DNA from 3 places in the Companilactobacillus sp. genome. Region 1 is predicted to be linked to each of the others. Evidence: riboswitches for the same ligand, from Rfam matches in the RefSeq annotation. Region 1 holds a riboswitch; each other region holds the start of a gene.
What was found. A riboswitch is a leader RNA that binds a small molecule or an ion and turns the genes downstream of it on or off. The one in region 1 is predicted to bind thiamine pyrophosphate.
Positions count from the first base shown of each region.

Region 2: linked by a shared signal. The riboswitch ahead of thiW (energy coupling factor transporter S component ThiW) and the one ahead of tenA (thiaminase II) in region 1 are both predicted to bind thiamine pyrophosphate.
Region 3: linked by a shared signal. The riboswitch ahead of thiM (hydroxyethylthiazole kinase) and the one ahead of tenA (thiaminase II) in region 1 are both predicted to bind thiamine pyrophosphate.

Region 1 is NZ_JAKVLR010000001.1:1,324,150-1,334,992, forward strand. Features, by position in the region: gene LKF16_RS06495 (FAD-binding oxidoreductase) at 191-1,585, shown strand; gene LKF16_RS06500 (LacI family DNA-binding transcriptional regulator) at 1,935-2,933, opposite strand; gene LKF16_RS06505 (SLC45 family MFS transporter) at 3,145-4,554, shown strand; gene LKF16_RS06510 (glycoside hydrolase family 13 protein) at 4,557-6,230, shown strand; gene LKF16_RS06515 (NAD(P)H-binding protein) at 6,385-7,005, opposite strand; gene LKF16_RS06520 (aminotransferase class I/II-fold pyridoxal phosphate-dependent enzyme) at 7,079-8,422, shown strand; gene tenA (thiaminase II) at 8,534-9,208, opposite strand; TPP riboswitch at 9,251-9,351, opposite strand; gene LKF16_RS06530 (winged helix-turn-helix transcriptional regulator) at 9,377-9,790, opposite strand; gene LKF16_RS06535 (NADH-dependent flavin oxidoreductase) at 9,919-10,843, shown strand, end outside.
Region 2 is NZ_JAKVLR010000001.1:1,907,400-1,918,242, forward strand. Features, by position in the region: gene LKF16_RS09095 (hypothetical protein) at 1-512, shown strand, start outside; gene LKF16_RS09100 (DUF1828 domain-containing protein) at 604-1,401, opposite strand; gene LKF16_RS09105 (MerR family transcriptional regulator) at 1,562-2,389, opposite strand; gene LKF16_RS09110 (arginase family protein) at 2,463-3,323, shown strand; gene LKF16_RS13100 (Lreu_0056 family protein) at 3,443-4,420, shown strand; gene LKF16_RS09120 (aldo/keto reductase) at 4,608-5,480, shown strand; gene LKF16_RS09125 (macro domain-containing protein) at 5,604-6,053, shown strand; gene thiE (thiamine phosphate synthase) at 6,090-6,698, opposite strand; gene LKF16_RS09135 (hydroxyethylthiazole kinase) at 6,691-7,533, opposite strand; gene thiW (energy coupling factor transporter S component ThiW) at 7,511-8,044, opposite strand; TPP riboswitch at 8,144-8,233, opposite strand; gene LKF16_RS09145 (alpha/beta hydrolase) at 8,386-9,138, shown strand; gene LKF16_RS09150 (hypothetical protein) at 9,214-9,456, shown strand; gene LKF16_RS09155 (hypothetical protein) at 9,488-10,324, opposite strand; gene LKF16_RS09160 (PadR family transcriptional regulator) at 10,314-10,655, opposite strand; gene LKF16_RS09165 (aldo/keto reductase) at 10,791-10,843, shown strand, end outside.
Region 3 is NZ_JAKVLR010000001.1:2,266,317-2,277,159, forward strand. Features, by position in the region: gene LKF16_RS10835 (nuclease domain-containing protein) at 1-300, shown strand, start outside; gene ppsA (phosphoenolpyruvate synthase) at 561-2,960, shown strand; TPP riboswitch at 3,095-3,196, shown strand; gene thiM (hydroxyethylthiazole kinase) at 3,265-4,065, shown strand; gene thiD (bifunctional hydroxymethylpyrimidine kinase/phosphomethylpyrimidine kinase) at 4,058-4,885, shown strand; gene thiE (thiamine phosphate synthase) at 4,875-5,516, shown strand; gene LKF16_RS10860 (hypothetical protein) at 5,579-6,916, shown strand; gene LKF16_RS10865 (SpaA isopeptide-forming pilin-related protein) at 7,093-9,429, shown strand; gene LKF16_RS10870 (Ig-like domain-containing protein) at 9,593-10,456, shown strand; gene LKF16_RS10875 (SpaA isopeptide-forming pilin-related protein) at 10,586-10,843, shown strand, end outside.

The sequences.
Region 1 (10,843 bases):
TACTTCCATTTCTGCTAAAATTTATGGTTTTTGGAACTATACTTCCATTTTTCTTAAAAACCATTTTTTTGGAACTATACTTCCGATTTCGGCATTAGTATTTGACATTTTTTTACTTATTGATTAATTATCAAATGACCCCTAAAATGATCACGACGTATTAAAATACATATAAAAAGAGGTTATTTCGATGACTGTTTTTCGCCCTTTTTCAAACAATGAAGTACTGAGTGATTTACAAGCAAATGTCACTGATGGCCGCATTTTGACTGACTCTGATACACTCAACCAATTCTCTTTCAGTAAAAATTTAACTGATGACGATAGTGGCTTGGCTATGGCTGTTATTGAAGCCCACTCTGTCAAAGATATTCAGGGCACTTTGAAGACTGCTCGCAAATTCCACATTCCGGTCGTTCCTCAAGATCAAGCTACTAGTACTGTTATTGGTTCTGATGGTATCGAAAATAGTTTTATTTTATCAACTGCCAAAATGAATCAGATTAAAGAAATCAGTCGAGCTGACTCTTTAGCCGTGGTCGAACCCGGAGTTATCAACGGCGACTTAGATAAAGAAGTTAGAAAACAAGGTATGTTTTATGCTCCAGATCCTGGTTCAAAGCCTATTTCTGGCATTGGTGGCAACGTTAACACTAATGCTGGCGGGATGAGTACAGTCAAATATGGTGCAACTAAGGACAACGTTCTCGGAGTCAAAGTGGTTTTAGCTGACGGTCGCGAAATCAAATTAGGCGGACGGACTTTAAAACAAGCCTTTGGATACGATTTAACGCAATTGATTGTTGGTTCTGAAGGAACTTTAGGAATCGTTACTGAAGTTACTGTAAAATTACTTCCTATTCCACTAGGAACGCCGGTAATGGGTCTCGCCTTTTTCGATAATATGACTGAACTTTCTAAAGCCGTTGCTGCTATCCGGATTTCAGGAGTTTATCCAACGATGCTTGAGGCTTTGGACAGTAACACTGTTATCGCACTCGACAAATATGAAGGAACACATTACGCATCCGACAATGGTGCGATGCTAATTTTTAAACTAGATAATGGTACTCAGGAAGCAATGGATGTGATCAACAAACTGCTCAACGATCACAATGCTGACCACATTCAAGTTACCCAAGACGCAACTGAACAGGCCGCCTTAGAAAAACTCAGACAAGATATGTTGCCCGCAATCTTTACTGGTAACCAACATATCATGGAAGACATGGCCGTTCCTTTATCGCAGTTGGCCCCACTGATGGATTACATCCAAGACCTAAGCAAAGAACTAGGTGTAAAAATTTATACCGCCGGTCACGCCGGAGATGGTAACGTTCATCCTTCAATCGTCTGGCCAGAGTCTGTGAAGGAGACACCGGACACTGTCATTATCGCTTTGCAAAAGATGTTCAAGAAGACACTAGAATTAGGTGGAACAATTTCCGGAGAACACGCCGTCGGCATGTTAAAAAATCAATGGAACAACGCCGAATTAGGGGAAGACGTCGACCAGTTGCAACACCAAATCAAGGATCTATTTGACCCAATGAATGTTTTAAATCCAAAACGTAAAATTGATTAATATGATACCTATAAATAAAGAGACTACTGATTTTTTCAGTAGCCTCTTTTTAGTTCGTTTTATATTAATAAAACTTATGTCGCAGACTGAGAGTATTGACTAGAATAACTCACATTCCTCTTTCTAAGTTACTTAAAGATATTGAACTAAACCAATCTAGGTGGAGAACAAAAATCGATGCCTGGCTCAGCCGAGAAATTATTGTTGGTCGGCGATGACGCCGGCTTACAATAAGAGGCAGCTTTGAGATTTTTTCGGCCTTTGAAAAAAGCTCAAAGTGTCTCCTCAGCGTTCCAGCCAGATGGCAATCGATTTTTGTTCTCCACCGGAAGTCCATAACCATCTATGTTTAGCGAATCATTCTGACGCTCTCGCGCTCATTAATTGTAATTGGGGTGATCTTTTGATCCACTCGTTTCTTAGAATCTAGCAACCAGTTAACTCCGGCAACTCCCATATCGTAAAAGCTCTGCGTAACACTAGTCAATTGCGGTTGGACAATCTCACAGAGATTGGTGCCGTCAATTGCGACAATCGATAAATCATCCGGTACCGCCAATCCAAAACTGCGAGCTTGATTCATCACACCGATTGCCACCCAGTCGGAACCACAGACCACCGCCGTCAACTCAGTCTTAGCACCATAATCAGTCATCGATTTTTGACCGGCTTCGTAACTGTAATCGCCTAAAGATGTCCACTCAGATTTTGGTTCGACACCCGCATCTAACAGTGCTTGATGATATCCCTTCAACCTCAATACACCAGTGATCGTGCGTTCAAATTCCAATCCAGCCAAGCCGATTTTTGTATGTCCGCGATCCAACAAATATTTAGTTGCTTGATAACCGATCTGATAATCATCTGAACTAATAAATGGCAAATTGCGACCATCCAATGAGATTGATAAAAAGCAAAATGGAATATTCGCCGATTGTAACAACTCTAAATTTTTAGGAGCTAAATCTACGGACAATAGCAATACTCCCATGACTGAGCGTTCTACCACTGTGTTGATGGCTCTACGCTGTCGTTCTGAATCTTCATCCCCTGCGTACAAGATGATGACATTCAAATTTTGTGGAAAAGCCATTTCTTGAATACCATCAATAATTGCATTTGAAAAATTAGTCTTAGTAGCGTTAACGATCACAGCAAGGTCATTGCTCTTTTTCGTTACTAGTTCCATCGCCGAGGTATTCTTTCGGTAGCCTAATTCTTTAGCTGCGTCACGAACTTTCTTAGCTGTTTTGTCGCCAAAAAAGCCTTCTTTATTCGTTAAAACTCGCGAGACGGTTGCTGCCGAAACTCCAGTTTTTTGCGCGATGTCTTTAATAGTTGCGACCACTAGAAATTCCCCCTTGATGATTTGTTAATTACTATTCTACTTGTTTTTCACAAATAAAACATAGATTTAGGGAAATTTACGCAAATTTACACAAACGTTTGTGTTTTTGATTTAAAGGTATTGTAAACGTTTGTGTAAAATGTTAGTATCATTCATGAAACCGGTTGCAACAAATGTACGACAATATTTTTTCACTTGAGGGGGACTACAAATGGTTGATAATAAAACTCTAGAAACTGACATACCTGCTGAAACAACCACAGCCAAAAATTCAGTTTCAAAAAATTCACTACCAAATTTATCTATGCGAACAATTTTTGCCATGACTTTTGGATTCTTCGGAGTCAACATGGCTTTCTCGCTTCAGTCATCACAAATGGGACGTATCTTCCAGACTATCGGTGCTGATCCTACTAAATTAGGATTTTTCTTCATCTTGCCACCACTAGCCGGAATGATCGTTCAACCTTTGATCGGTAAATATTCCGACCGCACTTGGAATCGTTTTGGACGCCGAATGCCATACCTTTTGATCGGTGCTCCAATCGCTGCTTTAGTTATGGTCTTATTGCCAAACGGCGGAAACCTGGGCTTAGGCTTTGCCTCTGTTGCCGCACTTTGGTTTGGTGCTATTTCAGTATTATTTATGGACTTATCTTCTAATGTTTGTATGCAACCATTCAAGATGATCATTGGCGATATGGTCAATGAGGATCAAAAAGATCTTGCTTGGTCTTGGCAACAATCATTTTCAAATCTAGGTGGCGTTTTAGCTACTATCCTACCTTTCTTACTAACTTGGTTCGGGATTTCAAACGTTGCTCCTAAAGGAACCGTACCATTGTCACTCCGTTTAGCTTTTTACATTGGTGCAGCTATTCTTTTGATCACCGCTTTATACACTGTTATGTCAGTTCACGAATATGACCCAGATACTTATGCTGACTACCACCACATCGACCGCAACGCTCATAAAAAATCAGTCAGTCTTTGGAAATTAGTTAAGACTGCTCCAAAGTCTTTCTGGGAAATCTTCGTCGTTCAAATTTTCAACTGGTTTGCTTTCCAATATTTATGTACATACGGAACTGGTGCTATTGCAAAAAATGTTTGGCACACAGTCAACGCTTCATCAGCCGGATATCAAGCTGCTGGTAACTGGTTTGGAATCATGACCTGCGTTCAATCAATTGCCGCCGTTGTTTGGGGCTTTGCAGTTCTATCGCACACAAAACCTACACAACGTAAATTCTGGTTGAGATTAAGTTTGATTTTAGGTGGATTAGGATTTGTTTCAATTTTCTTCATTCACTCACAACTACTATTGATCATTCCATTTTGCTTGATCGGTATTTGGTACCTAACAATGCAGACACAACCACTTTCACTTTTTACAGAATCATTGAATGGTGAAAATGAAGGTGCTTATCTAGGATTATTCAACTGTGGTATTTGTTTGCCACAAATCATCGCTTCATTATTGAGTTTCGTGATTTTCCCAATGGTCGGAAAATCAATGCCAGGAATGATTGCTGTTGCCGGTGTTGCCCTATTGATCGGTTCGCTAGCTGTCAGCGTTATTCACCCAACTATTACTAAAACTACTGAGGAGGAAATGTAATTATGACTAAGAAATGGTGGCAAGGTTCGGTTGTTTATCAAGTTTATCCACGTAGCTATCAAGATAGCAATGGCGACGGAATTGGCGATTTACCAGGATTAACTCAACGCCTACCTTATATTAAAAAATTAGGTGCAGACGTCATTTGGTTAAATCCAATCTATAAATCTCCTGACAAGGACAATGGCTACGATATTAGTGATTATCGTTCGATCCAACCAGCTTATGGCACAATGGACGATTTCGATACCATGCTTGAATCAGCCCACAAACAAGGTTTAAAAATCTTGATGGACTTAGTTGTCAATCACACTTCTGACAAACACGAATGGTTTGAACAAAGTCGCCAATCAAAAGACAATCCATATTCCGATTACTACATTTGGAGAGATCCTGTCGATGGTCACGCTCCTAACAATTGGGGGTCATACTTCTCAGGACCAGCTTGGACTTATGAACCAAAACGTGGACAATACTACTTACATCTTTTTGCACCAGGACAACCTGATCTAAATTGGGAAAATCCTAAGGTCAGACAAGAAGTCTACAGTCTGATGAAGTTCTGGCTCGACAAAGGTGTCAACGGATTTAGAATGGATGTTATCAATCTGATTTCTAAACCTGCCGGCTTACCTGATGCTCCGCAAGCACCAGGTGCACCATACGGAAATGTTGAACCACTAGTATCTGACGGACCACGTTTGAACGAATTTTTGCACGAAATGAACCTGGAAGTTCTTTCAAAATACGACATTATGACCGTTGGCGAAATGCCTGGTTCAACTCCAGAAGATGCCATCGAATATACCGGCTTGAAGTCAAACGAATTGAACATGGTCTTCCAATTTGAACACGTTGGACTAGCTGCTAACCCTGATAAAAAGCTCGGTAAATGGAACGACCAACCAATCCAACTAGTCGACTTGAAAAAAGCTTTATCACGTTGGCAAGTCGAACTTGATGGCAAAGGCTGGAATAGTCTTTACTGGAACAACCATGACCAACCACGTGCCGTATCAAGATTTGCAACTGATGATCCTAAGTATCGCGTTAAAGCTGCCAAAATGCTCGGCACGACTTTGCATATGATGCAAGGAACTCCTTACGTTTACGAAGGTGAAGAGTTAGGCGAAACTAACGTCCATTATCAAAAACTCGATCAATACGAAGACATCGAAAGTATCAATGCTTATCACCAATTGGTTGAAAAAGACCAAGCTGTTGATGGCCCCACAATGTTGAAATACATGGAAAACATGTCTCGTGACAATGCTAGAACGCCAATGCAATGGGACGATAGCGATAACGCTGGATTTACCACTGGTAAACCTTGGTTCGCACTCAACCCTAATTACAATGAGATCAATGCTAAGAGCCAAGTTGACGATCCTAATTCAGTCTTCAACTACTATCGTCAATTGATCGACTTACGTCACAATAGTGATTTGATCACGCTCGGAACTTATGAGGAGATCGACCCAGACGATAACGAAGTCTTTGCCTATCGCCGTCACTATCAAGGACAAACTTTGCTAGTCATCAGTAACTTTACTGACCAGACAGTTCAAAGAGATTATGGTCAAGCAAATGCAAAACGCTTGATTGGTAACTACGAAGATAGTCAAAATGACACTCTTAGACCTTATGAAACAAACGTTTATCTTTTAAACGACTAATAAAACATGCAAAAAAGAGACACATCTAAATGAATAGATGCGCCTCTTTTTGTAAGCGGACTATTAATCGACCATGATTAGATAATCCAATACACGAGATTGTATTTTTACAAGAGTTCATTATACATGAATTAAAGCTAATTGCTAGAAAAAATCATTTCTCAGCTGAGATCATATATTCTTTTTCAGGATAATTGTCTTGATTGTAAAGCATTTCAGCAATTGATAATGACAGTGAGTATAAACTAATTGGTTCGCCACTGACTTTTTCACGAACTGGTTCAACGATTGATTTTTCAACATCATCATTATATTTAAAGAAATGGCATAACAATAGTGTGTAGTCTAAATTACTGTTCTTAATAGTATCCGCACCGGCTTTTTGGCCAGTCACATAATTAGTTTCAATTTCTTCACTGAATCCAAATGTTTTAGCTAAAGCAAAGTTCTCCGGAGTGATCTCAGGATAGTTAAGTTGAAATTGTGTTGTCCAGAAGAGACGCTTAACACCAGTTTCTTCCATTGCTTTAACTAATGGTTTCGCAAATTGGTCAACATCGAATGGTCCAAGCGTTGAATAAACAACATCAATCCCCTTTAAAGCAGCTTTCAAATCATCAACATTAGTTGCATCTCCAATAATTTGTTTAGCTAATGATGTATCTTGCTCTGATGGCGTACGGTCAAATAAAGTGATATTCGTGCCTGAAAAAACTGATACCTTCTTGTATACTTCGTAACCTAATTTACCTGTTCCTAAAATAAGAATATTCATAATAATTTCCTCCAGATGTTTCAAATATTTTTTTCGTGGTATGGTTATTTCAAGTTATGTTAAGGAGCTTATGATGTTAGCTATTGATAGAGATTCCTCTACTCCAATTTTTCAACAAATATCTGAACAGATCCAGCAAGAAATAGTTGCTGGTTCTTTATCTGCTCATCAAACTTTGACTAGTACTCGGACATTGGCCCAAGACTTGGACATCAGTCGAAACACTGTCCGTAGAGCCTACGAACAATTGATCATTGAAGGTTTTATTGAAAGTAAGCCCAAAGCTGGCTATCGTGTCGTTGCCCACCTGCCAAGCATTGTTCATCAATCCGAAACTGCGATTCAGAATCGTTATATTTATAAAAACTTGATCGACTTCATGGAAACTTTTGATAAGTTAGAATTTTTTCCACAAAAAGACTGGTCTCGTGCTGAACAAAAGATGAAATTACAGGGATTGCAACACGTCCAGCCCGCCAATGGCGACTTAGACTATCGAATCCAATTGTCGACATTTTTAAAACGGACTAAACAAATCGAGGTTACGCCTGATCAAATCGTTATCGTCAGTGGCTTTAATGAAGCAGCCGGGATCATTCATACTCTAGTCGATTTTGAAGCCGTCTCTGTTGTTGATCCTTTAGCGCCAAACGCCCAAGAAATTTGGAAAACGATGAACGTTAATGTTAACTTTTTCAAACTTCATGATGATTACCAGACTTGGTCAAAACCACCGATTTCGCTGTTAACCGCGAATCATACTTTTCCAAATGGCAATTTTCTTACAACAACTGAACGACAATCATTGGCAAAAAAGTTGATTGCCGATCATAAATATATAATCGAATTAGATACCGATGGAACTTTTAACTTTGAAGACCATCCCTCAGATAGTTTAATGACCTACGCACCAGAAAATAGTTTTTACTATAGTAATTACGACGATACTTTGGGCAGTTCACTCTGCATTGGATTTTTGGTGATTCCAACGAAATTTCAAAGTAAGTTTCAAAGACTCTATCAATCGTTTCCCAGCCGTGTTTCTCAATGGCAACAACGCATCATTGCAAATATGATGGCTGACGGCAGTCTGACTGCATATTTACGAAAGTTGGAAAACGTTTATAACCAAAGAAGAAAAGTCTTGATGACTAGTTTGAAGATGGCTTTTGGGGAAAAAATCAATTTCATCGGTAGCAATCGCGGTACCTTCATTGTGTCAAAATTAGACACTGACAAATCGGTCAAAATGCTCTGCCAGATTGCCAAAGAACATCATATTATCGTGGGCGATGTTGATCGTTCATGGCAAAAAGGACCCTTGCCGTATAAAATAATCGTATTTAGTATCCGACAAGTACGGATTGATGAAATTAAAATTGGAATTAGAAAGCTTTCTAAATTATGGAATCTCTAGTCGACAAGCAATAGATTAACAAAAACAATTGAGGAATAAGGACCCAATTAAATAATTTCATAGGACCCAAAAAGAGGATATCTGTTTTTCAGATATCCTCTTTTAATATTGTTAAATAAACTTCCAATCCCTTTGATAATAAGCTTGGTCCCAGAAATGCCATTCAAGTTCACAGCTCTTCAAAAATCTTTCTTCAACTTCTTGAAGTCGTTGATCTGAATAGTTCTCAGCTTCTGAGTCGATGATTGAAAATAGTTGGTCGCTTAAATCTCTGTCGCCAGTATCTTCTGTCGAATAAAAGTCTATCCAGGATTTAAATGGGTTGCTTTCAGTCGTCTTTAAGTCCTTGAATGCATCCCCAATTTTGGCATAGGTCCAAGGACACGGCAGAATCGAAGCGACCACATCGATCAAATCGCCAGTCCGAACGGCATTGTACATATGCTCATTATATAGGTAGGTCATTGGTGCCTGTTTTTCATGCTGCAACGTTTCGTATTCCACGCCAGCAATCTTGCAAAAATCAATATGAGCTTCGATCTCGCTATTCAAGGTGAACTCAATTTGTTGAGTAAACAAAGCAATCTGCTTACGGTCATTACACTTTTGAATTGCGGCTGCATAGACTTTCATAAAAGCATTTAAATAGTTATAATCTTGACCAACATAAAAGGTCAACGCATCATTAGGCACATTACCCTCACCGATTCCTTTTACGAATGGATGAACCATAATTGCATCTAAGATTGGTTGACCTTTTTTCATTAATTGTTCAGAAAATTTCATTAATACACACTCCTACTGACCTATTTTTTCACATACGACCAGTGAGGATAATCATCACTTTCCTACGTTGGTATTGACCAAATCAGGTTCAAAGGGATTGGCAAAAGTCATCTCAGCAGTATACTGCACCCCTAGTGATCGTATTCGAATGATTTAATTTTAGCATGACTAAGCTTGTTTAGCAGCATACGCATCAGGATTGATTTCTCTGTATGAATAATCAAAAGTAATTGGGTCATCGTCAGATTGAAGTTCTTTGGCGATATCTTCGCCAAATTTTGACATTTCGATCATCATGCCACGTAATTCTTGACCATATTCTGTTAATGAATAAACCACTTTAGGTGGAACTGTTCCGAAACTAGTCCGTTCCACAATTTGATCATCTTCTAATTGTTTGAGTTGTTCGGACATAACCTTTTTAGAAATTTCGGTATTATTTACTTCGCACTCGTATCGCAATAATTCGTTGTATCGCCTTTCCTTGAGACCTAATGCACAAATTATTGATGGTTTCCATTTCCCATCAATAATTTTCAAAACTAAGTTTATGCCCATGTGGTAATTATTTTTATTATCCATATTCCCATGTCCTCACAAAATCTACTTTAAAGTAACTAGTCTACAAAAAAGTGCCTTCTATAAAAATGTAACCCTTAACATTATACTAATTTTGTAAAAGATATCACAAACAAAAGGGGTTTACAAATATGACCGAATATAAATTTTTACAACCTTATACTTTCAAAAATGGAGCTAAAATCAAGAATCGTGTCGTTATTCCACCAATGACAGAACAATCAAGCTTAGAAGATGGAACTGTCTCTCGCGATGAATTGTACTACATGGGGATGCGTTCTGGTGGCGTTGGCATGTTCATCAGTCCGGTAGCATTTGTTACTGATAATGGTAAAGGATTCGAGGGTGAACTTTCTGCAGCGCATGACCACTTCATCCCTAGCCTTACAAAACTAGCCGATACCATGAAGAAAAATGGTACTAAGGCAATCTTACAAATCTTTGATGCAGGTAGAATGTCTAACACGGCAATCCTACGTGGAACTCAACCAGTCAGTGCCAGTGCGGTAGCTGCTCCTCGTGAAGGTTACGAAGTTCCTCGCGAATTATCAAGCGATGAGATTGAAAATATCGTAAAAGATTTCGGTGAAGCAACTCGGCGTGCTATTCAAGCAGGATTTGATGGTGTAGAAATACACGGTGCAAATACATACTTGATTCAACAATTCTTCTCACCACATTCCAACAAACGTACTGACAAATGGGGAGGAGATGTCAACAAACGTATGACTTTTGGTTTAGAAGTTATTAAGTCGGTGAAAGCTGCCGTTGATAAATACGCCAATAAAGATTTTATTGTTGGTTACCGTATATCTCCTGAAGAAATCGAAAACCCTGGAATTCGAATCGATGACACACTTCAATTTATTGATAAGTTAGCAGATCAACCAATCGACTACTTACATATTTCAATGGGTAATGCTTGGAGAGCTTCACTAAATGATTCTTCTGACACAACTCCAACAATTCTCCGTATTAAAGAAAAAGTCAACGGACGTTTACCTTTGATCTCAGTGGGTTCAGTGAATACCCCAGCAGATGCTGAAAAAGTGATGG
Region 2 (10,843 bases), 580 kb from region 1:
TCATAAATGATCCTCAAAAATTAGGTGCCGTTGCCGAACTTTATGATGTTGATAAAGAAAAACATTATTTAGATGAACCACGTATTGATGAGAATGGTTCGTTAAGGTGGAGCCAAAGCGTTGCTGAAAACACTCATAATTTAGGAGTTCAATATGGATTGTCTCTATGGCTTCAAAGAGACAAATACCATTTCAGCGACAAGTTTGATGCACCGGATGTTACTCGAACTATTTCTGAAGTTGTCGACGTCTTATATGCACAGACTTTAGAAACTCCGGATATTTGGAGTGTTTCTAATATTGAACATTTCGGAGCCTGGGTCAGAAAAAATCAGTCACCAGAAGATGCTCAACTGATAAGCAATATGCTAAAAATGATCGGAGATAACGGTACGTATACTACTAAGAAAGCTAACGATTTGATTGCAGCATTCAAAGGTAAAGTAGTCTCGCTTGATCGAGTTAGAAAATCAAAAGGTAAGCTACGTAAGAAGAAAAAGAGAAAGAAGTAAAATAAGGTGTCTCACATGTCGGTTGATATGCGAGACACCTTTTTACATTAATAAATTGTGCATTAGTTGGTTTAAAAATGATTATAAGCAGTCATTCAGCAAGCTCTTCTACAAAATCATTTCTTTCAGAAAAAGGAATAGGAGTGATATTTTCGGAATTAAACAAATTAATTATTTTTGAATCAATATCATCTTTTGAATCATTGATAATGATGTAGAAATTCGTTGTATTTTTAAGTACAGGCTTAGTCAGCCTTACATCGGTTGCTAGTGCTTTTGCATAATATTCATTTCTAGGAGAATTCATTACTTTGATCAATTTATCTGGTATGTCTTTTCTTCTTAGACCGGCGATTGAGAAATCGAATTTATGAGTCATTCCGGATGTACCAACAAAATTGGGATCTTCAAATGTACGTATGTTATTTTCTTCGAAAAATCGCTCGACATCAGATTTGAAGATTTCACCAACAGTATTAGAAGATAAAACAAACATATCATTTACAAACAACATCGCCTGAATAAGTAAATTTTGTGACTGTGCAAAGTCTTCAATGTTTTTGTTTATAACAAAAAGCTCGTTGTTTTCTTCATTAAGTTGAACGGAATATGAGTTTATTTGTGATTTGAGAATTGCTTTCCTTTTTTTGGACCTGGAGATATAAATCCCGTCAGTTTCTAAATCATCAAGGATATAACCACCGTCGGTAATAATATATTGGTCGCCAATTTTTTTGGCGTAAATGATTAGTGAGTCATTGTGTCGATCGAAAAAAGGGGTATCAACCCTGAGATAAGACGAATCATCAATATCATTGACTGAAAAAGATTTTGAGTAGAAATCTTTGATGTTTTGTTCTAACTTTGTTATTTCCAAATTATTGCCCATCGCTGATACCTCCTTTTATTCATTCGGCTTCCTTACGTAATTATATTGGCAGAGATAGCTTAATTCAAATATAAATTCAATTCATATTTATAGGAATATACACATCAAATTAATTCATGAAAAAATAGATTTGATATTTATTTATTTTTATAGGGGAATTCTAAGACATCTGCACTCGCAACTCACAAATAAAATCATTCTCTCCTCGGTATCCATAACGGTCGACGGAAGAAATTTCGTATACCGTACCGATGTTATTTGGATGTTTTTGAGTGAATTCTTGTTTTAGCTTTTGATAGTAATTTAAGTATTTTTTCCGACTCCAATAAAACGCAATACACAAGTAGTCGCCATCTGGGATCGATTCTAGATGGCTTTTTAGTTCGGAAATATCAGTGGTAAAAACTTGCGTGAGTATTTGCGTGTAATGTATCTCATTTAAGTTCTGATAATTTTTTAAAGGATAGCTGAATCCGTATTGCAGGTTGCCAATCGTCCCGTTTTTAATCAACAATTCATCCAATTCACTCATCTCTTTATCGGGATAATCCATGGGCGTAATTGTCTGCTGAGCAGGAATTTGAATGATCGATTGTTGCTCGATATGCCGTTGATAAACCTTTCCTAAGGGATGCTTCTGAATTTCATTCAAATCAGATAATTGTTCGATTTGACCGTTGATCAGTTGCTGACTACGTTGAAGTCGGCGAATCTGATCATCAATTTCAAGAGATTGCTGATGTAAAAAGTTAGCTAGGTCGTTGCCGGTCAAATCTAGCGACTTTCTGATTTCTTCAATCGATAACCCAGAGTACTGAAGATACTTAATGATATTGATTTGGAATACTTGACTGATTAAATAATAGCGATAGTTATTTTCGGGATTACGAGCGGCTGGTTTGATTAAATTTATCTTGTCATAATAACGCAGCGTTTGAATTGAAACGTTACAAATTTTGGCCATTTCGCCGATAGAAATATTTTTCATCATATCCTCCTTGACCCTATTGTTAGTATAGACTTTATGATTATTTCAATAAATAAATATCGAGGTAATGATTATGACAAAAACAATTAGAATAATGATTCCCGACTGGCAATCAGGCGATAATCCAGTTTATTTCTTTGGAGCCCAATTATTAAATTGGTTAGCTCCTGAAAATCCTGATCAAAAGCTGATCAAAGTTCCAGTTGCTGCACCGAAAAAGAATCAGGAACACTTGGAAAAAGAAAATGGCGTTGCTGCTCAATCTACTGTCATTGATAATGTTAAAAAAGCTCAACAAGCAATCGATACTGAATTGCCAGACAAAATTATTACGCTGGGTGGAAATTGCATGGTCTCACAAGCACCGTTTTCATATTTGCACGACAAGTATGGCGACGATTTGGGCGTGATTTGGATCGATGCTCATCCTGATATTTCCAATCCTCAAATTTTTCCAAATGAACATGCCATGGTTTTGGCGAACTTGATGGGCAAGGGCGATCCCGCAGTGTCTAAGATAGTAAAAAATTCAATTTCCAGTGATTCAATTTTGTATGTTGGCTTACAAGAACCTACAGATGATGAGAAGAAATTGCTGCCCGAATTGGGATTAAAGTATCAAGTTGAGGACAACAATCAGGTCGATATTCAAAAAATTCAAGCGTGGATCAATCAACATCATTTTTCAAAGATTGCAATTCACTTTGACATCGATGTCCTAGATAGAAATCTCTTTTTTGACCAATACTTTGATGAACCAGGTGTCACAGACTATGAAGTGTCCGGCGGAAAGCTTGATCCAGACAAGGCAATTACAATTCTCAATCAACTTGGATCTGACAATGATTTAGTGGGATTGACGATTGCCGAATATTTGCCATGGAGTGCTTTGAAATTACGCAAATTAATGGAGAACATCTCTATATTTAATTAAATTGTTGAATCATTTTGATGAACGCCTTTTTATATAAATATATTTATATTGTGAACTGAAAACTTTTGGCATAAACTTTAACTGTAGCAATTCAAAATACTGAGGGGACAGTTAATAGTATGAAAATTAGGGGATTAAGTTTAATCACACTTTTTGCAACAGGTGTATTGCTGTTATCTGGTTGTGGAAATCACAACTCGAATTCAAGCAGCAGTCCACAGACCAAAACGTCAGTTAGCAAGAGTTCTAAGAGCTCATCAGACAAGGATTCAAAGGCTCTTTGGAATGATTCAAAAGATGCACAGTTAAAGAAATTTATCGATGATTGGGCACCAACAATGCACCAGTCTTATCAAAAATTTGACGGAGAGCATACGATCAAAACATCGACTGGTATGGTTTATCCAGACGACTTGACCAAAGTTAGCGTCGATGGCTCAAATTCCTCAATTGGTTGGAGCAAGTCAGGTAAGGGCCACTATGCTTACAACGTAGTTGCCATTTATAATTACAACGGTTCACCAAACCACATCACATATTTCTTCGCCTTCCACGATGGCCAACCAGTCGCATTAGTTGACCAAAGTAGCGGTGGTACACCAGATCTAACACCAACTAAGAATAATGATGTGCAATCAACATTTGAAAGTATTGCAGGTGGAAGCAGTGCAAGTTCAAGTAGTAGTGCATCGGCAAATAATTCTAATGAAAACACTGGTAGTAGCGAAAAGAAGAATAGTTCTGACTCTGTTGTTACCGATAACGATACCATTGCCGTTATGGTCTATGAAAAGGGATTTAATGTTGAAGATGATCTTGCAAATATTCCAATTACCATTGGAGTAAACAAGGAAATGGGTAGATATGTCCTTGGAAGTGGCGGAACTGGTGCGACAACAATGACTTATTCAGCAAGTGGAAGTACTATTACGTATTGGACAAATGATTACGAGAATAGAAATTCTACTGGTGGTCCTGGTGAGAAGGAACATACAACAACAGTTCAAGAATTACAAAGGGAATTTTATGCAACCTCAAGTCAAAAGCAAGCAGTCAATGATGCTGCGTCAAGAATAAAACATATGTCTGATTTTTAGAAAACAACAAATATAATAATGGTATTGATTGTTTTCTAACTACCTATAACACTGATATTTAATTCGATTCATCAACATTCCATATAGCAAATGTTTGTATTCAATATAAAAAAGAACTAGTTTATCCATGTAAAAAATAACTATAAATTTTTTACATGGATTTTTTTTACAAGGAGTGTATACATATATGGATGAAATTAGCGCAACTAAAGCAGGTACATATGAATTTGACAAGGACTTCGTTGTTAACCGTCTAGGCTATGGTACGATGCAACTTACAGGCCCTGGCACTTGGGGTCCTTACAAGGACGGTGACCAAGCGGTCGACGTGATCAAGCATGCATTTGATCTAGGTGTCAACTTTGTTGATACAGCTGACTCTTATGGCCCTTGGAATGCGGATAATTATTTGGCAAAAGCTTTGAAAGAATATCCGGATTCAGACAAGATCTTTATTTCTGATAAGGTCGGTCAAGTTCGTGTTGGACCTAATGGTTGGGTACCAGTTGGTGCACCCGCATTTCTCCGTCAAGAAGTAGAACTTTCATTACGTAAATTTAATCGTGATCATGAAGACTTGTTGTTCTTGCATAGAATCGATTCACATTATCCAATCGAGGACCAAATCGGCGAATTGAAGAAGATGCAAGATGAGGGCAAGATTAAGCATATTGGTATCAGTCAAGTAACTATGGATGAATTGAAGTCGGCACAAAAGGTTGCCAAAATTGATGCCGTTGAAAACATGTATAACGTTGGACATCATACTGGCGACGATGCAATTGTCGATTATTGCAAGGAACAAGGAATTGCCTTCTTGCCTTGGTTCCCTCTAGATACTGGTAATTTGGCAAAACCAGACAGTCCATTGAACAGTATTGCTGAAAAATATGGCGTCAGTTCTGCTCAAATTGCTTTGGCATGGCTGTTGAAGCGTTCAGACAATATCTTGCCAATTCCAGGTACTAGTTCGGTTGAACATTTGAAGGACAATGTTAGTGCAGCCAATGTTCAATTAAGCGATGAGGATTTTAACAAGTTATCTGGCTTACAAAAATAATAAGGATTAAATATTGAGGTGCGTCCCGATAGGATGCATCTTTTTTTTGAAAAAATTTTGGAAATGGAATACGTAATTTAACTGTGTAATAAACAAATAGTTTTAATAAAAATGGAGGAAAATATGCCGCTAGAATATGTTGATCAAAATTTACTCGATAGTCCAGCACAAGTTATAGTCAACACAGTTAATACTGTTGGTGTCATGGGCAAGGGAATTGCATTGGAATGTAAAAAAACGTATCCAGATATGTTCACTAAATATAAGCAATACTGTGAAGATGGAAGCCTGACTGTGGGCAAGTTGTATCTTTATAAATCTGATGACAAGTGGATCTTAAATTTCCCAACGAAAAAGAATTGGCGCAGTAAATCTAAAATCAAATACTTGGAACTAGGTTTGCAAAAATTTGTCGAGACTTATAAACAAAAAGAGATAGAGTCGATTTCCTTTCCACAATTAGGTGCCGGAAATGGTGGCCTCAATTGGGATAAACAAGTTAAACCCTTAATGGAAAAGTATTTGGCAGACTTACCGATCAAAGTTTATATTCATATTTATCAGGAGAAATAATAAAAGGTGTGACCTACAATTGGCCACACCTTTGCTCTATCGATTTAATAATTCTTGAACAGTTTCTTCAACGTTATCAACCTTCATAATTCCACTAACCACTGCCACTCCAGCAATGGGGATGTCATGAAAGGCTTGCACATTAGTAGTCTTGATCCCGCCGATGGCAACGACAGGGATGTTGACGTTTTGTGCAATTTCATTGAGGGTTGTTATTTCAGTATGTTTAGTGATGACCTTAGTTTGTGTCGGAAAGATGGCTCCAGTTCCTAAATAATCAGCTCCTAGTTGTTCAGCTTTTTTAGCACGTGCTAAAGTTTTGGCCGAAACACCTAGAATTTTATTTGGACCGAGTAACTTTCGAGAAATTCCAATTGGCATTTCGTTGTCTCCAATGTGTACTCCTGAGGCATCGACTGCTAAACAAATATCAATCCGATCGTCAATTATCAGGGGGATTTGATAAGAATCGGTAATTTGTTTAACTTTTAAGGCTAATTCAAAAATTTCTCTAGTGGTCGCATTTTTCTCTCGCAATTGGACCATTGTCACGCCAGCACGACAAGCTTCATTGATGATCCGTAAAAATTTTTCATCAGAATAATCGTATCGAGCAGTGACTAAATAAAGACTCAGATCAAGCATGGACTGCACCTCTGATTGCTTCAAACCAATAGTCATTGTTCATTAAAAGAGATAGTTGATTGAGAGTTTGTTGACGGAAGTCAGCCAAGCCCTCGGTGATTTGACTGGCATTTTCCGCACAGATATTAAGATAACTGATGGCACTGATTCCAGCCGCCAATCCTTCGTGATTGTTCTTGATCAAGGCTGCCATCATTGCACCAACGATATCTCCAGTACCAGTAAAACGGTCGAGTTCCGGGACACCGTTATGTAGCTCAAAGCAACTGCCGTCGCAAACGACCAAATCAGTTTCACCAGTAGCAATAAAAGTAGTTTCTGGATGACGACTAGCCAGACCTTTCATGGCGTGCAACAGTTCGTCAATTGCAGCATCTGCCTGGTCTTCAATTGAGGCATCGACGCCGCGTGCTTCACTATCTAAGTTGCAAAAAGCTCTCATTTCAGAAGTATTTCCCTTAATGATCGTTGGAGCCAGTTCCGATAGTTTAAATGCCAAATTGTATCTAATTGTAGAAGATGCAATTCCCACTAGATCAACAACAAAGGGCGTATCGGTCTCATCTGCCATTTTTCCAGCTTGAAAAAGTGTCTCCTCTCGTTCTGGTGAAATGTGTCCTAGATTCAAAAATAGGCTATCAGTTTGGCTGAAAAAGTCTGAAAATTCACGGGTGTCAGAAGCCATTACTGGTTTAGCATTGATATATAACAAGGCATTAGCGACTGACTCTTCAGTGATCTCGTTGGTAATGCAGTGAACTAATGTTGCATTTTGAATTGGAAAGCTGTCTTTAACAAATTGAGTAAAAAAGTTATTTCGACTGTAATTTTCCATGTTTGGCCTCTTGGAATAAGGATTGAACACGTAGGAATGTACGCGTGTCTTTTAACTTGTACAAAACTAGAAACGCAATGATCGAACCAGAGATTGCACCACCAAAGAATCTTGGTGTATATAAGAACCAATACATACCGTTTGAATTGCCAGTGAACCATACCATGACAGGGAATGATGCCAATGAACCAATCAAACCGGTTCCGATGATTTCTCCGAGCATTGCACCCCAAATCTTATGAGTATAGCGATAGCCGATCCCAGCCAATAGGGCTCCAAAGAAGGCACCGGTTAAGGCTAGTGGTGGGATTCCCATCATCGTCATACGGATAATGGCACAAACTAATGCCATGATAGCTACATAATAAGGTCCTAACATGGCAGCACCAATGACGTTTAAAACACTAGACATAGGTGCCATACCTTCGATTCGAAAAATTGGAGAAAGTACAACATCCAAAGCAATCATCATTGCCAGGATAGTTAACTTTTGAGTCTTGGAAGAATTGATCATAAGAAACTCCTTAATAAAATTTTGAATCGAAAATTCGGGGAGCTTGACCAATAAAAAATGCCTGTCATTAATCTAATGACGGGCACAAAAAGACCATAAAATGGTTTCACATTTTCCTTCGCCGGTGTTGGCCGTGTCAGGTTCAATGGGTATAATCTCAGCGTTTGTGCACCCCAAATGTTTCGTATTCAATTGTGATTTCAGTATAGCATAAATTTTGTATATCTCATGACATTTCCACACTTATTAAAAACTTGTTAGGTTTGATATTAATAAGTTGATTCTCATATTATAATGGAATCATAGAGAACGCTTACAATCACATGAGGATGGTAAAAATGAAAGTAGAAATAACTAGAGACGGATTAACGTTACGCGGAATTTTTAATAAACCAGATACTGACAAGTTTGATTTGGTGATTCTAATGCACGGTTTCATGGGCAATAAAGGTGATTTCCCTAGTACTTTGTTGTATCAATTAGCCGAAAGTTTCGAAGACAAAGGTATGGCAACTTTGCGTTGCGACTTTGATGGACATGGCCAAAGCGACGGCCGCTTCCAAGATATGACGGTCATGAGTGAATTGGCTGATGCTCAAGCAATTTATGAATACGCCCAAAAAGTCGAAGGCGTGCAAAATATTTATTTAGTCGGTCACTCTCAAGGTGGCGTCGTCGCAAGTATGTTTGCCGGCTACTATCCAGATAAGGTCGCAAAATTGATTTTGCTCTCACCAGCAGCAACGCTTAAATCTGATGCCGAAAAGGGCGAAGTACTGGGAGTTAAGTACGACCCGGTCAATGTTCCAGACGAATTGCATGACTTTGGCAGCAAGGTCGTTGGTGGATTTTACCTGCGTACAAACAAGAGCTTGCCGATTTATGAAGTTTCAAAGCTGTATCAGGGGCCAGTTTGTCTGATCCATGGGACTGATGATAAGATTGTCGATCCAAGTGCTTCTGAAAAATATGACGAGATCTATCAAAACAGTACCCTGCATCTGTTGCCACAAGGAGACCACGTCTACACCGTTGGCAATAGCCAGCAAAGAGCAGTGAAAATCGCGACTGACTTTTTGCTAAAGAATTAAACAATTCAATTATTTTTAGTTATTCGATAATCAAATTATAATGACTTTGAAGTCAATAAAAGGAGATGTCTAATCATGATGGGTTCAACATTTTGTTCAGGTTTATTCGGTTCTGGAATGGGCTTCATGGGCGGTGGAATGTTTATCACCGGTCTAGCAGTATTAATGATCATCTTTGCGTTCGTCTACTTTTTCAGTGGCGATCATACTAAGTTAGCTAAACAAAAGAATGCCTTAGAAATTTTAAAAGAAGAATATGCTAAGGGTAATATGACCGACGACGAGTATCAAAGACGCAAGCATAATTTAGAAGGTTAAAAAAATGGAATACCAGCTGGTATTCCATTTTTTATTTCTTATTATCTTGTTGAGTTGAGTGCCAAAAGACGGCGCCAAACCAGAAGATCCCGAGAATCAATAAGATGATTGCAATCGTTGAAACTTGTTTAATAACGTAATAAGGCAAGCCAAAAGTTTTGATGATGTTCAATAGGGTGATGATCAAAATTACTGGCATTGCGGCAATCAGAATCTGTTCGTAAGTATCTGGTAAAAAGTAGATTCCAACCAAGCAGGCAACAATCACGATAACATTGACGAAGACGATACCGCCATTGTTGATGCTGAAACTCATAAATGATGGCGTGATGAATAAAATTCCGGCGAAGATAGCAATCACCACGACTCCAAAAATCCCGGCAGCGGTATATTCGATTTTTTTATTGTCGAATAGCTTGCGATAGGTAGTTTGGTGAACGAACCACATCATACCAGCGGTTAAGGCAATCATGAAGACACCGTTTAAGATAAATGGCATTAGATTGATCTCGTGATTAGAACTGCTGAATTGCGTGATCAGAGTCCAGATAACACTGATACCAAAGAGCAGGCCAATGAATTTAACACGTTCAAAAAGGCTGATCTTAGTATAGTTAGCAATCAATTCGTCGGCGACTTCAGATGGATTTTTCCCCAGATATTCTTCGGCATTTTTATAATCTTTTTGCGCATCAATGATGTCCTTGAGAATTTCCAGCAAGCTACTTTCGACTTCGTTGTCGTCATAGAAAAATCCTGCTGACCTAACGTAGATCAGTAATTTTTCATAATATTCTTTATTTTGGTCATTTAATTGCTGGCGCAATTGATTGTTTTCGTCGATTATTTTTGAAACTTTATTTGCCATTGTCGTCACCGTCTTTTGTCGAGATTATTTGATTTACTACAGTTTCAAGAGCTTGCCACTGGTCAATGAATTCGCCGATCTGGTCACGTCCTTGTTGGGTAATTGAATAGTATTTCCTGGTTGGTCCCTCAGAAGATGCCTTGCGAACGCTAGTTAATTGACCATTCTTTTCCAATTTTTGCAGGAGCGGATAAACGGTCCCGCCGATAATATCGGTGAAGCCCAGTTCTTGCAGCCGTTGGACTAACTCGTATCCGTAGACGTCTTTTTTTGAGATAACCATTAGGACGCATCCTTGCAGGACGCCCTTTAGCAATTGGGAATTATTCATGATTATTTCCTCACTAGTATGTAATACATATTAGCACTGATGAACTATTGTGTAAAGCCTACTAGTAAAAAATTTGACTTCGACTATGCTCTAACGAGTATGCTTAGTTCAATTAATACTTCTAAGGAGACTACCATGAAATATCGTAGATTTGGAAAAACTAACTTTAATGCATCTGAAGTATCGTT
Region 3 (10,843 bases), 940 kb from region 1:
TCAAATTTGGGACAATTGATTTCATATAAAGATTTTATAAGAAATAAAAAATTTGATTCAAAGGAAAAGACCGTTATTTGCGTATATGCGTTATTACCTGATATTCCCAAGAAAGTATGGGGGAGGTTAAAAGGTAAGATGGATTGGGTGGAAAAAGAAAAAGATGTATTCATAAAGCCATTTAAGCGAACTAACGAGGTTGATCCAATTAGCAGTGAGGATCGTGTTGAGGGTCACAATATCATCGAATGTATCAATACTGCAATTGACGAACGTGTTAAATCTCTGAAAAAAATTTAGAAAATATTAGCTATGATTCTGTTTTTAAGAATCATGGCTTTTTTACTATACCAATATCCCAAAAAATCAAACCAACCTAAAAATATATCATAAAAATGACATATACCAACCGAAATTAAAATTTCTATATGGAATAATTTTTTACCCCTTAATTTTTTCCCCTCAATGGTCTACAATTAAATTGTGAATGTAATCGCTTTCACAACGAACGACGTTTTATCCGGACAAGATTTTATCTAAAATCACAAGGGGGAAATATCATGAGTGACCGCAATACAGCAAATGTTTTATGGTTCGACGAACTACATCGATCAGATGTTAACTTAGTGGGTGGTAAATCATCCTCACTAGGAGAAATGACTTCTTCAATGGATGTACCAGTACCCTATGGTTATGCAACAACCGCTGCTGCCTATAGATATTTTATGGAAGCAACAGGATTGAACAAAAAAGTTAACGAGTTGTTAGATGGTCTTCAAGACTATGAAAATTCTGATCAACTCCGCGACACTTGTAAACAGATCCGTGATTTGATCGTGGGTGCTAAAATGCCAGATGATTTGGCAAAGGATATCAAGGATGCATATGCTTCATTGTCTGAAAAAGTTGGACAAGCAGATCCTTTCGTAGCCATCAGATCATCCGCTACAGCTGAAGATCTACCCGATGCATCATTTGCCGGACAACAGGAATCATATTTAAACATCAAGGGAGCAGATGACGTTGTAGATCGTGTTCAACAATGCTATTCATCATTATTTACTGACCGTGCAACTTACTATCGTCATAAACAACAATTCCCATATGAAAAAGTTGCTTTATCAGCAGCTATTCAAATGATGGTCTTTTCAAAATCATCAGGTGTTATGTTCTCTGTTAACGTTGCAAATGGTGACGATACAAAACTTGTTGTCGATTCAATTCGTGGATTAGGTGAATATATCGTTTTAGGTAAAGTTACACCTAACCACTTTGTAGTCGATAAGGAATCAATGAAGATCGTTGAAAAAAATGTTGTTAAACAAACAGTTGAATTAACACGTCTTCCAGGCGGTGGAACTAAAGAAGAAAAAGTTCCAGAAGATTTGCAAGACAAACAATCAATTACTGATGAACAAGTAATCGAATTGGCTGGCTATGTAAAGAAGATCGAAAAACATTACGGCTGCTACATGGACATGGAATTCGCTTTGGATTCCAATACAAACCGCTTGTGGATCGTTCAAGCACGGCCAGAAACTGTTTGGTCACAACGTAACAAGGATAAGAATAACGACGATGATGGGGATGAGAACGTGGTATCAGAATCAGATGCTAAAGTTATGGTACGTGGATTGCCAGCAAGTCCTGGACTATCAAGCGGTACAGTTCACGTAATCGATGATCCTAAGGATATCGATCAATTCAAACAAGGCGAAGTTCTGGTAACCGTCATGACATCTCCTGATTGGGTACCTGCAATGAAGAAAGCTGCAGCTATCATCACTAATAATGGTGGTATGACTTGTCACGCAGCTATCGTTTCTCGTGAAATGCAGATTCCATGTATCGTTGGTACTGAAAGTCGTGGTGCCACAGCTACAGACGTATTCAAGACTGGCGATGTAGTTACAGTTGATGCTAAAAATGGTGTAGTTTACGAAGGTAAAGTTTCTTCAATGCTTAAAAAAGCTGCTCCAGAACAAGCAGGCGGCCAAGTTGTGGCTGCTGAAACATTTGCTCCAACAGCCACACGTGTCATGATGAACTTAGGTGACCCTGACTTGGCAGAGAAGTACTCGACATTGCCAGCAGACGGTATTGGTCTAATGCGTGAGGAATTCTTGTGGACAACATTTATCCATGAACACCCACTATATCTCATTGACCAAGGCCATCCTGAAAAAGTTGTCGACATGCTATCGGCAGGTATTTCTAAGGTTGCTCGTGCAATGGCCCCTCGTCCAATGGTATTACGTCTTTCAGACTTCAAGTCAAGCGAATATCGTAATCTAAAAGGTGGAGACAAGTATGAACCAGAAGAACCAGCTGACTTATTAGGTTGGCGTGGCGCTTCACGTTACTACGATCCAAAATATATCAATGCCTTCAAGCTTGAATTGGAAGCTGTTAAAAAAGTTCGTGAAGAATACGGTTTGAAGAATTTGAACATTATGATTCCATTCGTCAGAACTGTTGAAGAAGCTAGAAAAGTTACAACAATTATTAAAGATCAAGGCTTAGTTCGTGGTCCTGACTTCAAGATCTACATGATGGCTGAAATTCCATCAAACATCATCCTGGCTGATCAATTTAACCAATATGTTGATGGCTACTCAATTGGTTCAAATGACCTTGCAATGTTGATCCTTGGATGCGATCGTAACAATGATACAGTTTCACCATTGTTTGACGAACGTAACTTAGCAGTTAAACGTGCAATCCGTCACTTGATCAAGGCAGCTCACAAAGATGGCAAGACAGTCTCAATTTGTGGTCAAGCTCCTTCAGAATATCCAGAATTTACAGACTTCTTGATCAGAAGCGGTATCGACTACGTTTCAGTTAACCCAGATATGGTTAAGGAAACAAAACGCAATGTCGCACACTTTGAACAACGTATCATGTTGGACAAGGCAACTGGCAGGGGTTTGCAAGATCCAACTGACTATGAATGGTAGTCAAATATTAATGTAAAAAATCGAGAGAACTGACTAGTCAAAGTTGGCTCTCTTTGATTTTTTACAGCTCGGGTTGGTTGATATGTATATCGCTACAAATATTTTTGACCATATGCTAGACTTAAATTAAACCAAATAAGCACTAGGGGTGTTTCCAAAGAAACTGAGATAGGCTATACCTGATCCCTTTGAACCTGTAAGTTAATGCTTGCGTAGGAAAGTGCGATAATCTGGGCAAACGTAAGCCACGATTCTAAATCCTACGATTAGAACCGTGGCTTTTTCTATAATCTGGAGGAAAAACATGCAAATCGATTTATTACAAAAGGTAAGAACTGATAATCCAATGGTGTTAAATATCGCAAACTCAGTAACTCAAGGCGACGTTGCAAATGCAATCAGCGCCATTGGTGCATCTCCATTAATGACTAACTATGACCAAGAATTGAAGACTTTGGCACAATTTGCCAACGGGATCTGTATCAATATTGGGACGTTAGACCAACGTCAAAACGAACTCAGCAAGTCGTTGCTCAAGTTAGCCAATGATTTTAACAAACCAGTTGTCCTTGATCCCGTGGGAATTGGAGCCGTACCTGAACGTTTGAACTTTGTTGAAGAACTATTTCAAGCTGGTAAACCCACGATCATTCGTGGAAATGCTGGAGAAGTTGCTAGTTTAGTGGGTGCATCGTGGTCTGCTAAGGGAATTGATTCGATCGATGATGGACAAAGCCAATCAGTTGATGAGATCGCTAAAGACTGTGCCAAAAAGTTCTCTTGCGTTACAGTCGTAACTGGTGTGACTGACACGATTGCTACAGATACCTCAATTGCCCATGTCTACAACGGCCACAAGATGTTTACGACTCGAGTGGGAACTGGTGACATGCTATCCAGCATAATTGCGGTATTTGCTGGTGTCTCTGATAATGATTACTTTGAAGCTGCCAAGATGGCTAGTCTGGTATTTAGTCTTTCTGGTGAATTAGTAATGAAGGAAAGTCCTAACATTGGACCATCAGAATTTGGCGGACGTTTGCTCGACCAACTTTATAACATTACAGTTGAAGATGTGAAGAAATGGGGTAAATACGATGAATGATATAAATAGTTTTCCTCAGACGCTAACGATTGCTGGAACTGACAGTGGTGGTGGTGCCGGAATCATGGCAGATATGAAAACGATGCAAGAATGTGGTGTTTTTTCAACGGCTGTCGTAGTTGCAGTTACCGCTCAAAACACAATTGGCGTGCAAGATTTTCAAGCATTATCTCCAAAGATGATCAACGAGCAGTTTGACTCGATCCATGACGACTTTGAGATCAAAGCTTGCAAGACAGGGATGCTCGCAGATGCAGAGCACGTGGAATTAGTGTATAACAACTTGAACAAATATGATTTTGGCCCATTTGTGCTTGATCCAGTTATGATTGCTAAAGGTGGAGCCCAGCTGATTTCTGATGAGGGAATCGATCTGATCAAAACTAAATTGATCAAATTAGCAACGCTCGTAACGCCCAATATGCCTGAAGCTGAGGCTTTGATTGGTTCAAAGATCGAAAGCCAAAGCGGTATGCTAGTTGCTGCCAAGAAAATTCAGAAGCTTGGTGCCAAGAACGTCTTGATCAAAGGAGGTCATGGCGATTCTGAAATGGTTAGAGATATCGTCTTGCTTGAAAATGGCGACAGTTTTTGGATGAATTCCAAACGAGTGCACACAGTTAGAACTCACGGAACTGGCGATACAATTTCTTCAGCCATTGTGTCACGCTTGGCACTAGGCGATTCGATGAAGGATGCCATTTTATTTGGTAAAGATTTTGTCGAGGCAGCTATCAAAAATACTATTCAAGTGGGACATGGTCATGGTCCATTAAATCATTGGGCTTATAATAAGGAGCACGATAAAGATGAAGTTTGATCCAGATATGTTGAAGGCTTATTTTGTCTGTGGAAGTCAGGACTTAATAGGTCAGGATTTTGAAAAGCTATTAGAACAGTGTATTGAAAGTGGCATCACGGCGTTTCAATACCGAGATAAAGGAAACTCAAAATTGACTGATGCTCAAAGATTAGACCTTGGTAGAAGTTTGCAGGAGATCTGTAAAGCTACCCACGTGCCATTTATCGTTGATGATGATGTTCAGATGGCCAACGCACTCAACGCTGACGGTGTTCACGTGGGTCAAAAAGACGAACGGATCACCAAAGTTGTTCAAGAAGCAGCTCCAGGAATGATCATTGGGCTCTCTTGTCAAACCGTCGAACAAGTTCATCAAGCTAATAAGATTGATCGAATTGACTATATCGGTGCTGGTCCAATTTTTCCAACTTCTTCTAAAAATGATGCAGTGGCTCCAATGGGGTTACCTCTGATGAAAGAAATGTCTCAAGTAAGTCGGGTGCCGTTCGTTGCCATTGGTGGAATCGACGATGAAAATGTCTACGACCTGAAGCCCAATGGGGCAGTCGGTGCTGCTTTTATTTCTTTGGTCACGAAGTCAAACGATGTCGACCGAACTATCAAGAATGTTTTGAATGCATTTGCTTAGCATACCTAGTGCATCTGCTTTTTTCGTGGTTAAATTGTAGTAGTACGGGTAAGGAGTTCAATATGCGAAAAACGTTAGAAATGCTGGGCGGCGGTGCCTTGAATTTAGTGGCCAACGCTGGCGTAGCGATACCATATTTCTTTGCATTAATGCTATACAATCAACACAAAACTGAGCCAGTCTTTGCACTGCCATTTTTGATGCTTTATACCTTTAGATGTATCGGAATGTTGTTGACGTCTCAGATTAAAAAGTCAGCTTCAACGATGCTCAATGTTTCCAACTTGTTTGGGGTAATCGGTTCAATTGCACTGATGTTTTCTGGACAAGCATTCTTCGGCGTTCTTGGAGGAATTCTTTTAGGATTGTCATCATCTTGGACTTGGCCTTATTTTTTAACGATGAGGTCTCGTGGAAAACTTGATAATGAGTTTTCCATGGATAAGAAGCAATTGGCTTCATCCGGCGTAACGCTACTTATTTTATTGCTAGTGAGTTGGTGGGCAACGAAGACCAACGATATGGCGCTAGCGTTTGCCTTTTTAGCGGTCATGTTCTTATTGTCTTGGGTCGGTGGAGTCTTCATGAAACAAGAGATCGACTTTTATCATAACGACGATTACAAAGCGAAATTCGTTTCGCCAAGTCGAGTGATCCTCAATTTGGTTTACTTAACGATCTTAGTTATCTTAATGTTTTCAATCAGATATTCACGACTAACGACCACCTCGCATTATGTCGACTTGATCATGTGCATATTTGCAGCGATTGTCTTTGGAATGTTGATCTATTACCAACTAGGACTGCATAAACGAATTTTTCCATTAAGCCTTGGTGCCATCAATCGTGGGATCGTCATGAACTTTTTATTGCTATATTCTTCGTTTGATAGCACGCTACGGTTTGGTTTCAATTCCATGGTCATCGTGTTTGTCATCTATTTATTGGGATTTGAATTAGGACCAATGATCTTGAAAAAACATGTTGAGTTGAGATTTCCGCTGTTGCTGATTGGACTTCTTTTGTCATTGTTCAACTTTGCACCAATTTACTTTATTGGACTGTTATTCTGTGCAATCTTTGTCGGAGCCGACAATGTGATCTTAAACAACTCATTGTATAGCCATCCTAATTTAGATGGAGAAAGAGCATTTTTGATCAAGTATCAGTTGTCCAGTGTGGGTAACATCTCGCAACAATTGATCTACATGACGGCTATTTATATTCTCAGTTACTTCAATAACTTGAACGTTCTGTCATTTTTCAACAGTACCGTAAAGGGTGCGACATATTCAATGCTTACGGGATTGCATACCGGGATCACACTAGAGATATTCGTCATCTCAAGTATTACTTACTACTGTATTTGGAAATTCTATCCAAAAAATCAATTATCATAAATTTTCTAAGCTACCCAATAATTTTGGGTAGCTTTTTGTATACATTCATTTGTTAAAAAAATTAAATATTCCATGAACTAATTGATAACGTTCTTTACTTTTGCGCGTCTACAATATAGTTGAATCAATCGAGGACTATATTTACATTTACGCAATCATTGAGGAGGTGATTGTTCATGAGAAATAGATTGAAATTGATTCTTCTTTCAGCTCTAGCCTTTATTTTGGCAGTAATTGGATTTAGTTTTGCCAATACAGCTCAAGCTGCTGTGATTCCAGTAACTGGTTCTGATGCTGCGAATGCATTGATCAACCAAGGTAATTTCAATAGTTCAACTCAAATTGAAGATTGGGAAACAGTGCATGTTGGGTATAACTGGAGTATTCCTGACGGCGTACAAATAAACGCTGGGGATACCGCAACGTTTACTTTACCTAGTAACGTTGCTCCAATAGCTGATTTGTCATTTGATGTCCTTGATAGCGAAGGCAATGTAATTGGTACTTTTGCAATTGCTAAAGGATCTCAAACAGGTACTTTAACTTTCAAGACAATACCAACTGACATTTCTAACCGTCATGGTACCTTAGGCTTTTCAGCAAATGGTACTTATCACAATACTGAAAATCCCAATGACTTTATCCTTAATAAATATGGTTGGGTAAGCAATCAATACATGGGTTCTAATACGAGTCCTGCTACGACAGGTGTAACCACTTTATCAGGTGAAACTGCATCTGGCGAGGAAACTCCTACTAGATTGACTTGGAATGTTGCTTTTAACTCAACTGGTAAAACAATGACTAATGTCACATTAACTGATACTTTGGGTCCAAATCAGACCTTCGTTCCTGGATCAGTTTATGCTGAAACTGGTTATTATTTGAACGGTTCATTCGTCGCTACTGGTACGATTTCACCTTCAAGCGTAACTGTTAACGGCAATCAAATTATTATGAAGTTTCCTGAAGTCACAAGTATTGTCAACTTGACGTATCAAGTTGACGTTTCAAACGTTGATCCCAATACCATCAACACTTGGCATAACGATGTTTTGCTACAATCTGATCAAGTAAGTAGTGAAGCTAGTCACGACATCACTTGGGGTGGCAATGGTACTGGTACTGGTGACCAAAACGGTAGCGTTATTTTGACCAAGACTAATACCGCCAATGGACAACCTATTCCTGGAGCAGTCTTTGAACTTTTGGACTCACAAGGTAACGTTGTTCAACAAAATTTGAATACTGATGAAAATGGTCAAATTCAGATCAATGGTCTTGCACCTGGAGATTATGTCTTAGTTGAAACTGGTGTACCAGACGGATTCCAGACTAGCAACAATATCGAGTATCCATTTACGGTCGTTGCTGGACAGACAGCTAAGATCAGTGCAACTAATACCCCTGATCCAGTTCTTCCAAACACAGGTACAGTTGACTTAGTCAAGACTGATGCTGAAACTGGCATGACATTAGCAGGCGCAATGTACAATTTGCTTGATGCTAATAAAAATGTCATTTCAACGCAATTAGTAACCAATTCAGACGGCATGCTTTCATTGCCTGGACTAGAACCAGGTACTTATTATCTAGATGAGATCTCAGCTCCAACTGGATATGAGATCAATTCAGAACCAATTGAATTTACGATCACTACAGGTGAAACAACTACAGTAAATGCTAAAGATGTTAAAACTGGTTTACCCGTTCCACCAGTTGTTACACCTCCAACAACTGAGCCACCAGTGGTTGAACCTGGCACTGGTACAGCTCAAATCATGAAGATTGATGCCTTAACAAATCAACCTTTAGCAAATGCCGTATTTGATCTGTATGATTTGAAAGATAACTTGCTGCAATCTGGACTAACAACTAATGAATTAGGTATCTTATCAATCGTTGATCTTCAACCTGGCACCTATAAGTTAGTTGAAACAACAGCCCCAGAGGGTTACCAATTAGATTCTGATCCAATTCAATTTACGATCGACTCTAATGAAACAACAACGATTTATGTTCGTGATTCTCAATACGGAGATCCAGGTGTTCCACCAACTGTTGAAGAACCAGAACCACCAACAGAACCTGGTACAACAGAACCTGGTGTTACAGAGCCCGGAACCACAGAACCTGGCACAACAGAACCTGGCGTAACAGAACCTGGTACTACTGAACCCGGTACAACAGAGCCTGGTACAACAAATCCTGCTGCACCTGAACCTGAGATTCCTTCTGTTCCAACACCCGGTGAATCAAATCAAAGCAATAACAACAATGCAGGTGGGTCCAGTGCTGTAAATCCTGGAGCTACAATTCCTGCAGGCAAACCATCAACTGGCTCAGCTAGTTCAACTGGACAAGCTAGTGGTACCGGAATTAACAAGGGTACCGGTCTGGGAGTATTTCCACAAACTGGTAACGTTGTAAGCATCGGTGCAATTATTGCCGGAATCGTCTTAGGATTATTCGCAATTTTGAGAACAATTTCGTTAAGAAGACGTAAAAATTAAAATATAGTTTCAAAAATATCCCTTAGAGAATTTCTCCGAGGGATATTTTTTTGTTAAATTATGTAAAAATTTTCTTGTATTAATGATTTTTTTGCCGATAACAAGGATTTTATAATGAAATTGTTCAAAAAAGAGAGAAGAAAATTCTCAGGAGGCGATTGTGGTGAAAAAGTTGAACAAACCAACTTTCCTTTTGATCATTGGGATCGTTTTAGCAATCGTAACTTTTTTAACATCATTTAAACCGACTCAAGCTGCAGAAGTCAACATGAGTGGAATTACTACTGAAGATGCAGTTTTGACCGATTCAAACGGTAACGATATTACTAATTCTGATCAACTGAATCCTGATCAAACATACAAAGCAACTTATAATTGGACGATTTCAAATGGGCAAGTTATTTCAAACGGAGATACAGCAACTTTACAATTGCCGAAAAATGTATCTACCGATACGAATTTAATAATTTCTGTCAAAGATGCTAGTGGCAATTATTTAGGAACTTTGACGATTCCTAAAGATAGTACAACTGGAACCATTTTGTTCTCTCAACCTATCAGTAGTGCAGATAATGATATTCAGGGAATAATTTCGTTTTCAGTCGTTCCAAATTCAAATACAACCAATGAAGAACCAAATACGACTGATCTAGCTGATAATGAATCAGATAAAACTACCAGCCCAGCACCGGATACAAGTACAAACAACGATGTGGATTCAACTCAGAACACTAACGCAGCCGATAACGACCCCGTGGTTGAAAAAAGCACTACGCCAGCCAGGATCTTTGTTGGCGATCCAATTTTAGTTGGGGATGGTCCCGAGACTCCATCCGTTGCTAATAACAGTGGGCTCTCAAGTTCCGCGGTCAATCCAACACATGCGACTGTTTTTCCAGCTCTGACAAATAAGTTGCCTCAAGCTGGAAACAAATCTGATGACAATCTGACTTTTATTGGTATGGGATTATTGATCTTGGTCACAGGTATTTCGTATTTAATTTGGCGTCGTAAGAAAATCGATTAATTATGTAACAGCAAAAGGGTTTTGTTCAAATTATGTAAATTATAATTTTATTCAATGAGTATTTTGGTACAAAAAAGTAATTATACTATTGAGTTGAACCATAAATTATATGATTTTGGAGGCGATCCGATGAGACGGAAATCCTATAGTTGGTTAATATCAATAGTTTCTTTGGTATTAGCATTAATTTCATTAGGTATTTTCAGTATTAACACTTCTCAAGCTGCCACGATCCCAATGACTGGGACTTCAGCGGCAGATGCCACAATTTATGATTCGAATGGGAATCAAGTTTCCAATTCTAACAGCTTAATGACCTATCAAACTTTTAAAGTTAGTTATGATTGGACAATTCCTAGTGGGCAGACAATCGCCAACGGCGATACC